Regions from separate parts of the Shewanella sp. Koi 1 genome, predicted to be linked through region 1. Evidence: predicted binding sites of a transcription regulator. Region 1 holds the regulator's gene; the other holds the start of a gene.
What was found. Region 1 encodes ArgR, which controls arginine synthesis, uptake and breakdown. Its sites were predicted from a motif close to ANTGAATANNTATTCANT; they were not measured.

Region 1 (4,407 bases):
GCGTTTACCCACACCTGTGATAATAATGGGAGCTGTCATATTCATCCTGTTATTTGCCGAATACGTGCTTATGGGTTCAATGTAGGGCAAATCTAGTTAGCCAAATCATCAATAAAACAGTGTAATCGCAGAATGTTACTGTCTTTATCATCCTGCGCCTAATCATAAAGACATTAAAGGCTGCATAATTTAGATCTAAAATGATGGCGCCCGCGTATACTCAAGGCCAGCTTAATCGAGGAAGCCCTATGGAACTGAGGATTTTTTACGACGGCAATTGCCCTTTATGTAGCGCAGAAATGCGCCAACTTAAAGCGCGCGATCCCGATGATCGCATCGAACTTGTGGATCTTAATGCCGAGCATTTTGGCGCTCGATTCGGCTATATCGATAAAGAGTACGCCAATACCATTCTGCATGGTGAAACGGCGTCGGGGGAGATTTTGCTTGGGCTCGATGTCACCTGCAAAGCTTGGGGATTAACGGGTACACGCCCTTGGGTGCAGATGCTACGGCTGCCTCTTATCAAACCTATCGCGGACTGGTGCTACCTGAGATTTGCCAAGCACAGATACCGCATCTCTTACTTACTGACGGGCAAGGCGCGCTGCGACAATCAATGCCAACTACCTAAGTAACGAACCTCAAGTAAATACTCACATTTAGCCCATAAAAAAACGGAGCCATTGTGCTCCGTTTTTTGATAATCCAGATGGATTACTTAACGAAATCAACGCCTAGTTTGATATCGCCTTTCAGCGTATCTAACATAGAATCACGGGCGCTAGCTTCGAATGCGCTCACTTCACCGTAAGGCAGTACTTTTTCGATACCGTTTTTGCCTAACAGCACTGGTTGAGCGAAGAATTCAGCGTGCTCGCTACCGCCGTCAACGTAAGCACATTCAACGATGTTAGCTTCGCCTTGCAGACCACGAACCAGAGACATACCGAAACGGCAAGCCGCTTGACCCATAGACAGAGTCGCGCTTCCGCCACCGGCTTTAGCTTCAACCACTTCAGTACCTGCGTTTTGGATACGCTTGGTCAGAGAAGCCACTTCTTCATCAGAGAAAGTCACGCCTTCAACTTGAGACAGTAATGGCAGAATAGTCACACCGCTGTGGCCGCCGATAACGTTCACTTTAACGTCAGCAACGTTTAAGCCTTTTAATTCAGCGATGAAAGTTTCAGAACGGATAACGTCCAGAGTAGTCACACCGAACAGACGGTTCTTGTCGTAAACACCCGCTTTCTTCAACACTTCAGCCGCGATAGCAACAGTAGTGTTTACTGGGTTAGTGATGATACCCACTAACGCTTTAGGGCAAGTCACAGCCACTTTTTCGATCAGGTTACGAACGATACCTGCGTTGATGTTGAACAGATCTGAACGATCCATACCAGGCTTACGCGCAACACCAGCAGAAATTAGAACAACGTCAGCACCTTCCAGTGCAGGCGTTGGATCTTCACCAGCAAAACCTTTGATTTCTACCGCAGTAGGGATGTGGCTCAAGTCAACCGCAACACCCGGAGTAACCGGTGCGATATCGTATAGAGACAGTTTAGAACCCGCAGGTAATTGAGTTTTTAACAGTAGGGCGAGAGCCTGGCCGATACCACCAGCAGCACCAAGTACAGCAACTTTCATAGTTATCTCCGTTATTTCTCGGATATGTGTGACATGGATCTAATTTCCGTTGGCGTCACATTACTGGAATGTCACGTTAATTTCAATTATCCCTTAGTCGTGGAGACAAAGTTTTAGCGAAACTGAGCATTCCAATGTTGAATATTTACTCTAGTTCAATATCAATACCGACAATACGGCTATCTAGCCATCCATAAATTGCATTTTTATTCAGTCATAATGGTTATTTGTTGACACTTTGACCAAAACTATTCAAAATACGCCTGTTTTTTTGAATAAAGAATAAGACTATGCAAACGACCAAGAATCAGGATGACCTTGTTAGAATTTTTAAGGCGATTTTAAAAGAGGAGCGCTTTGGCTCCCAGAGTGAAATTGTCGCCGCTTTACAAGCAGAAGGCTTTAGCAATATTAACCAATCGAAAGTGTCTCGGATGCTGAGCAAGTTCGGTGCCGTACGCACCCGTAACGCTAAGCAGGAGATGGTTTATTGCTTACCCGCCGAACTCGGCGTGCCTACCGCTGGCAGCCCGTTAAAGAACTTAGTACTCGATGTTGACCATAACCAAGCCATGATTGTCGTTCGCACCAGCCCTGGCGCCGCGCAATTAATTGCCCGTTTATTGGATTCCATCGGTAAACCAGAAGGGATTTTGGGGACCATTGCCGGAGACGACACTATCTTTATCTGTCCATCCAGCATCCAAGATATCGCCGATACCTTGGAAACCATCAAATCTTTATTCAACTACGCAGAATAAAAAAACAGGTCAGCTTGCTGACCTGTTCTGTTTTATCTGTACGCTTTTCAGTCCAACATTGCCCTCGTTTCAGGGCTGGTGTCCCGATTACGTTACAGCACAAGACCTATCTGTTGGTTTGGATGACGCACACCGAGAACAAACACTCGTCACCCCAAGCTTACAAACCTGAGTTCACAAACCTTAGTTCGTCGACTTTAGCCCGTAGTTCTAAGATCGTCAGCCTTAGTAGGCCACACTGATCCTTTGATTAAGATGCGCCGCTTTTTCTGCTTCATCGAGCATCGCTTTGGCGTAGTCGGCCACAGAAATCTTGCTCTGGCCATTCGCATCGGTAAAGAAGCTATCGCCACCTAAACGGTATGGGCCTTCACTGGCACCTGGGTAGATTTCTGCCGCTGGGCTAACAAAAGTCCAGTTAACATTGGTGCTAGCGGCGCGAAATGCCTTCAAAGCTTCACCTTGAGCCAAGGCTTCATCCTTATAGGCGGGCGGGAAATCTGGCGTAGACACTAAGGTCACTCCCGGCGCGACTTCTAAACTACCTGCACCACCGACCCAAAGTAGGCGAGGCACTTTTGCCTGTGGCAACACGGCTAACAGATTATTGACCGTCTTCGCGACTATGCCATGGTTCTGCTCGGCGCGCGCACCCACTGCGGCAATCACTACATCGACACCTGCAAATGTGTCGGCTTTCAATGGCTGAGTCAGGTCGACACTACGCACTTCTGCCGCTGTTTCGCCAAGCTTGCTTGGGTCACGCACTAAGGCAACCACGTCATGACCACGGCTCAGCGCCTCGTTAAAAATGGTTCCGCCAATCCAACCTGATGCACCTAATACTGCAATTTTCATTTGATAAGTCTCGCTACTGATTTAAATTGAGACCAGTTTACTTGCGACACTTCACGTGATAAATATCGATAAATGAGCATCATTGTTTCAGATTGAGATACTAATGGATAAAATCGCCGCCATGCGTAGCTTTATCGAAGTGGCCAACTGTGGCAGCTTTACTAAGGCCGCAGAACACCTCGATCTGAGTCGCCTCCAGGTTTCACGTCATATTCAAGAAATTGAGCAGTGGCTGAGTTTACGTTTACTGCACCGCACGACCCGCAGCGTGAGCCTCACTCTACAGGGTGAAGAAGCCCTGCAATATTGTCAGCGAGTGCTGAGCGAAGTCGCCGCAATGGAAAGCCGCGCCCATAGTCATAACACCGAATTAGTTGGCAGTATTCGTATTGCCACGCCCGTCGGACTTGGGCAACACAGTCTGTTTGATGTGGTCGATCGCTTTATAAAATTACACCCTAAGGTCAATATTCAGCTGTTAATGTCGGACAGTTTTGCTCAATTAGTGGATGAGCGGGTGGACGTTGCACTGCGCTATACCGAGCAGCCCGATGAGAATTTGATTGCCCGCAAACTGATGAACATAGATGCCGTGCTGTGCGCCGCGCCCAGTTACTTGGCTCAAGCGGAGCCGCTAACCGTCCCTAACGATTTGCTCAGCCATAATTGCCTTATCCATAGTTCGCAGCAACATTGGCAGCTCCTCAAGGAGCAACAGAGTGAGCTGATTAAACCTATGGGGAATCTGATGGCAAATGAAATGGGAGTGCTAGTCAGCGCCGCATTGCGCGGGCATGGGATTGCCTACTTGCCCTGCGACTTAGCCAATCCCTATCTGGCCAGCGGCCAACTACAAGAAGTGCTCCCCGAATACACGGCGCCAGGGCAAACCCTTTGGGCTGTGTATCTCTCCCGCAGTTATCAACAAGCGCTGGTGCGCGCCTTTATCGATTTTACCGCCCAGCAATGGCAGCAGGATCTCAGTAAGTGGACAGCATCAAGTTAAGGCCACAAACAAAAACGCACTGAGGCTTTAAGGCTCAGTGCGTTATCTAAGATTTTACGCAGGCTTAATTATCGAACTGCATCAAAAAATCTAAGCTTGGGGCGAAGAAAGAAGAGCCCGTCAATGCAC
Region 2 (4,407 bases), 2.8 Mb from region 1:
AAAAACGCCAACTTCACCAAGCCGATGTTTGAGGCGTTATGTTTTCTGAGGGAATATGCGAAAACTTCTAATTATTCTTACAGCTATATCGGGATTGGTAATGGCAAATGAATACCCTGCATCTTATGATGCAGTTTCTGAAAAGTATGAGGCTGTTGGCTTTTCGAATCTGTCTGAAAAAGAACAGACAATATATACGATTTGGAGGTTGGAAGCAGAGGTAAACAATGGTGGGTTCCATCAATACTTCTGGAACTCTTCAGGGGATCATGCTGCGTTTGCTCTGAAATCACTCAATAATATAGGTGCCACTAAAACTGCCTCATTGCTCCAACGAGCTATAGATGTGGCTTTCAATGGTAAGTTACCGGAATCTCGCTTTGAAAGACAAAACCATTTAAAAATAGATGAAGACTCAAAGATGGGTAAGCTCGGAGAGCTAGATTCAGAGTTTTACGAGTATTCGGAAAACTTTTATGAAATGCTTGATGCTTATGTGGCGAAGTAAATACATAACAAACGCATAATGGGCGGATTTTCCGCTAGTGCTTCAAACCAGCACATTACGCGGGCATTAACCCATAGAAATTTTTATCCGAAATTCACCTGATACAGTTGATGTCCTGACATGCTTTAATGTCCCAAAACGAGTCACCATCTTCTTTAAAACAAACAGGTTTCGCCGATGCTAAACAGGTGAGCCATGGCAATTAGCGAGACGACCGTCGCCCATTGACGGGGCGTGAGAGAATGCCATGGCTCACCAAAAGACAGCACTTAAAGAATTAAACGGCCAAACTTTATCCTTCAGCAGTAGTATCCAGAAATTCTAAATGACTTCCTGTAAAACTGAGTTATATGGTGGCGAGTGGAGTTTGTACGACTAACCCACACTCAACGAAGTAATCAAAACTGCCTGTTCGTGTATGAGTTTGTGTTTGAATGAGTATAAAAAAGGGGAGTCAGTTAAATCTGACTCCCCTTGATATTTAAAGCCGATGTCGTGCTTAGAACAGCAGGTGAGCCACGCCGGCAATCACTGGCAGAGTCACTAAGGTGCGCAGTACGAACACGACGAATAGCTCAACAAAGTTCACTGGGATCTTACTGCCAATCAGCAGCGCGCCCACTTCACTCATGTAAATTAGTTGGGTTACTGATAAGGCGGCAATCACAAAGCGGGTCATATCCGATTCGATAGAGCTAGCTAAAATCGATGGGATAAACATATCGGCAAAGCCGACAACGATAGTTTTAGAGGCTTCGGTCGCTTCTGGGATATGCAGCAGTTCCAGTAATGGAATAAACGGCATACCTAAGTAATTGAAGATTGGCGTATGCTCGGCGATGATCAGCGCAGTGGTACCAATGGCCATTACCACTGGGATAATGCCAAATACCATATCGATAACGTTTTTAACGCCTTCATTTAAAACGGCTTTCACACCACCAGCACTGGCAGCTTTCTCGAGTGCTTTATCAAAGCCCCAAGAGAGTGCGCCGTGTCCAGCGGGGATCATCTCATCGTCGGGTTGACGTGGCGTATCGTCGATATAGTTATCTTTTTTCCACGACAGTGGTGGCAGCTTAGGCACAATTACGGCCGCCGCAAAACCCGCTAAACATACGGTCAGGTAGAAGGGCACAAACATTTGCTCCAACTTCACCTGCGAGATCACCACTAAGCTGAAGGTAATTGACACCGCCGAGAAGGTGGTACCGATAACCGCGGCTTCCCTTTGGGTGTAAAAACGCGCTTCGTATTGCTTGCTGGTCAGCAAAATCCCAACGCTACCATCACCTAACCAAGAGGCCATACAGTCGATGGCGCTGCGACCTGGCAGGTTAAATACTGGGCGCATGACCTTGGTCAGCAGGGTGCCAAATAGCTCTAATAGACCGAAGTTTAACAGCAGCGGCAGTAACATACCGGCGAAGATAAACACTGAGAAGAGTACGGGTAACAGGTCGTTCAGTACTAAGGCGCCAGTGCTTGAAGAGTTAATGGCTTCGGGGCCAATGCCAAAGTAGGTCAGCACGATAAAGACGGCGCCGACGACACGCGTTGCAAGCCAGAGTGGGCTGATGTTGAGTAAACCATTGAGAAAGTGATTGTTCAGCACAAACTTAGGTTTGAGTAACTTCGTCAGCACAGAGGCCAAGGCCATGGCGACAACAATCACAGTCACGATTAAGGTTAATACATCGCTTAACACGCTTTGCAGTGCTTTAGAGATGATTGCGATGGGAATAGTAATCGCATCGTTGTAGCTGATAGGGGTCATAAACAGCAGCAGACCGATCAGCGAAGGGACGATAAAGGTGAGTATCGTCTTAATGTTGCGGTTTTTATGTTCAGTAGCCAATGGTGTACACCTTAAAAGTACGAGTCGCACAAATAAACTTGAACAAATTGCCCCTCAAAGCCGCATGTTAGGCGGATGTTAGGTGCATTTTCATTCAACTCAAAATCGAGAAGGGGGAAGATTACTCGCTTAGCGCCGCTATGTAAAACGATTCGGAAATTTGTTTGAGATAAGCAGCAAAATAGCATAGTTATTTGGGCCATTCCTGAATGCTTATCTTAGTGGATGTTTAGCGTAAGCTAGATGTTTTGATAACTAAATCATGCAATTAAATCTTGGTGTTGCAGCGGATTTATCGAGTTGTTTTATTCTTGGTGTTGTTAGCGGCGATGGGGGATTTTGTACAAAATTTTCCCTTAGATTCTTCGAATATTCCGCTTTTGCGGTTTATTTATCCGTTAATGCGATTAGAGCTTCTGTCGCTCTCCATACAATGTGAAGCCGTTAACGCGAATTGTAACCGCGACGTTATCGCCGACAATAATCTCAGTGTTGCTGAATGGATTGTGCATTTTTATGCGGTTTTGAGTCGGTATTTGCATATTTTAAATTGAATATTGACTAAGGGCGGGCGCTGCGCGCAAGTGACTAAATAAGCGTAAATAGTGGTGAAATAAAATATTTCTCCTAAAGAGGATGAACGCCGCTTTAATTCTTTTCAATTCCATGTAAGTTAGTACTACTTTTGTTTAGCTAAATTATCCATGACTGTTACAAAAATGAATGTCGCGACAAGAGGTTTTTCGCTCGCCACTAAGTTTGGTTTTCTTGGTATTTTTGGATTATTGCTCGGGATAGGCGTGGCGGTGTTAGGCTTCGATCAGACCGAGACTCAGCCTTCAACTTTTTGAATCATACCTTGAGTGAATTGGGGACCTATGGGCATTCCGCTCTTGCTGTGGTGCTCAATGGTGGCTTGTTTTTTGGCAGTTTAAGCATTGTGTTTTATTGCCTTTCATCCTTGCAAACCGTAAGTGGTTTTTGGGGCTATCCCTTTTACTGCGCGCTGGCGCTAACGTTTTTAGCCTTGGCCTGCGTGGGTTTGTTTCCGGTCAATGTGTATCATCTGCATATCCTCGCCCTGAAATGGTTTTTCTACTTCGGCAGTTCGAGTGCCATCTGTTATCTGATGTGGGCTGGCCTTAATTCACAAAGGCGACAACCTTGGACGCTATTGTTAGCGCTTGTGGTATTGCTGAGCATGATGACCTTTCTCTACGCCCCCCTATTAGAGCTGGGCTTAACCGAGGGGGACAGGCCCTTCTATCAAGAAATGGTGCTGCAATTGCCAAGGCCCGATTTATGGTGGCCTGCATTGTTAGAGTGGATTGCGCTTGGGAGTTTATTAAGTTGGACGGCGGCGCTACTGCTTACTCCACAGTCACTCGCTCAGGAGCCAGCTCCCGAGTGAGTGATTAAGCTGATAGCCCATCATGCCATCAGCTTAAGGATTTCAGTAGCCTAAGGATTTCAGTCCCGCCTCGCCAAACCAGTAACCGTTACAGTGCTCATCGCTAAGAGGAAACTGAGCATCCGTTGCCTCGCTAGTTAACGCCTCGACCAGCGCATCGGCCTTAGTGATACAGGCTAAGCTGCTGGGCGAAACCCGAAACACATCGACGCCCATCTTTATCATTTCATTGATTTCGCTGCGTAAATCGACACAGCTGGCCGACTGGGTTTGGATGCCGTTTAACCTGAGCAAAGGTTGCGCCTCTTGCGTCTGTGCCAGTAAGCCCTTGCTGTATTGGCGGCAAACGGTTTCGCAGCTGTCCTTCGACAAGTGTTGATGCCTAGCGGTAAAGCAGCGCGCAGAGTGGGCGAGTGGCAAATAGCCATGGCCAAGCACTTCGACTTCGAATGCAGGCTTGTTTTCTATCACTTGGCTTAGCCAAGTCTTCGACAGTTCAACTGGCATCACAAAGCGCTGCATACCAAAGCGCTGCAAAATATCTAAACTGGCGCGGTTGTAGTTATTGATGCTGGCGCCGCAGACAAAGGGCAGCTTGTGCTCCTTGGCGAGATACACGGCCGCCATATC

Region 2: ACUZ8J_RS15680 (YjiH family protein) is a predicted target of ArgR. The motif match lies at 2,448-2,465, and genes of this name have one in related genera.

Annotation. Positions count from the first base shown of each region.
Region 1 covers NZ_JBREJM010000001.1:757,589-761,995, reverse strand. Annotated here, with positions in the region: gene folM (dihydromonapterin reductase) at 1-39, opposite strand, end outside; gene ACUZ8J_RS03470 (thiol-disulfide oxidoreductase DCC family protein) at 249-638, shown strand; gene mdh (malate dehydrogenase) at 718-1,653, opposite strand; gene argR (transcriptional regulator ArgR) at 1,944-2,414, shown strand; gene ACUZ8J_RS03455 (NAD(P)-dependent oxidoreductase) at 2,640-3,272, opposite strand; gene ACUZ8J_RS03450 (LysR substrate-binding domain-containing protein) at 3,376-4,278, shown strand; gene ACUZ8J_RS03445 (Dyp-type peroxidase) at 4,343-4,407, opposite strand, start outside.
Region 2 covers NZ_JBREJM010000001.1:3,543,371-3,547,777, reverse strand. Annotated here, with positions in the region: gene ACUZ8J_RS15685 (DMP19 family protein) at 101-508, shown strand; gene ACUZ8J_RS15680 (YjiH family protein) at 1,008-2,366, opposite strand; partial or broken gene ACUZ8J_RS15675 (hypothetical protein) at 3,071-3,777, shown strand; gene ACUZ8J_RS15670 (U32 family peptidase) at 3,820-4,407, opposite strand, start outside.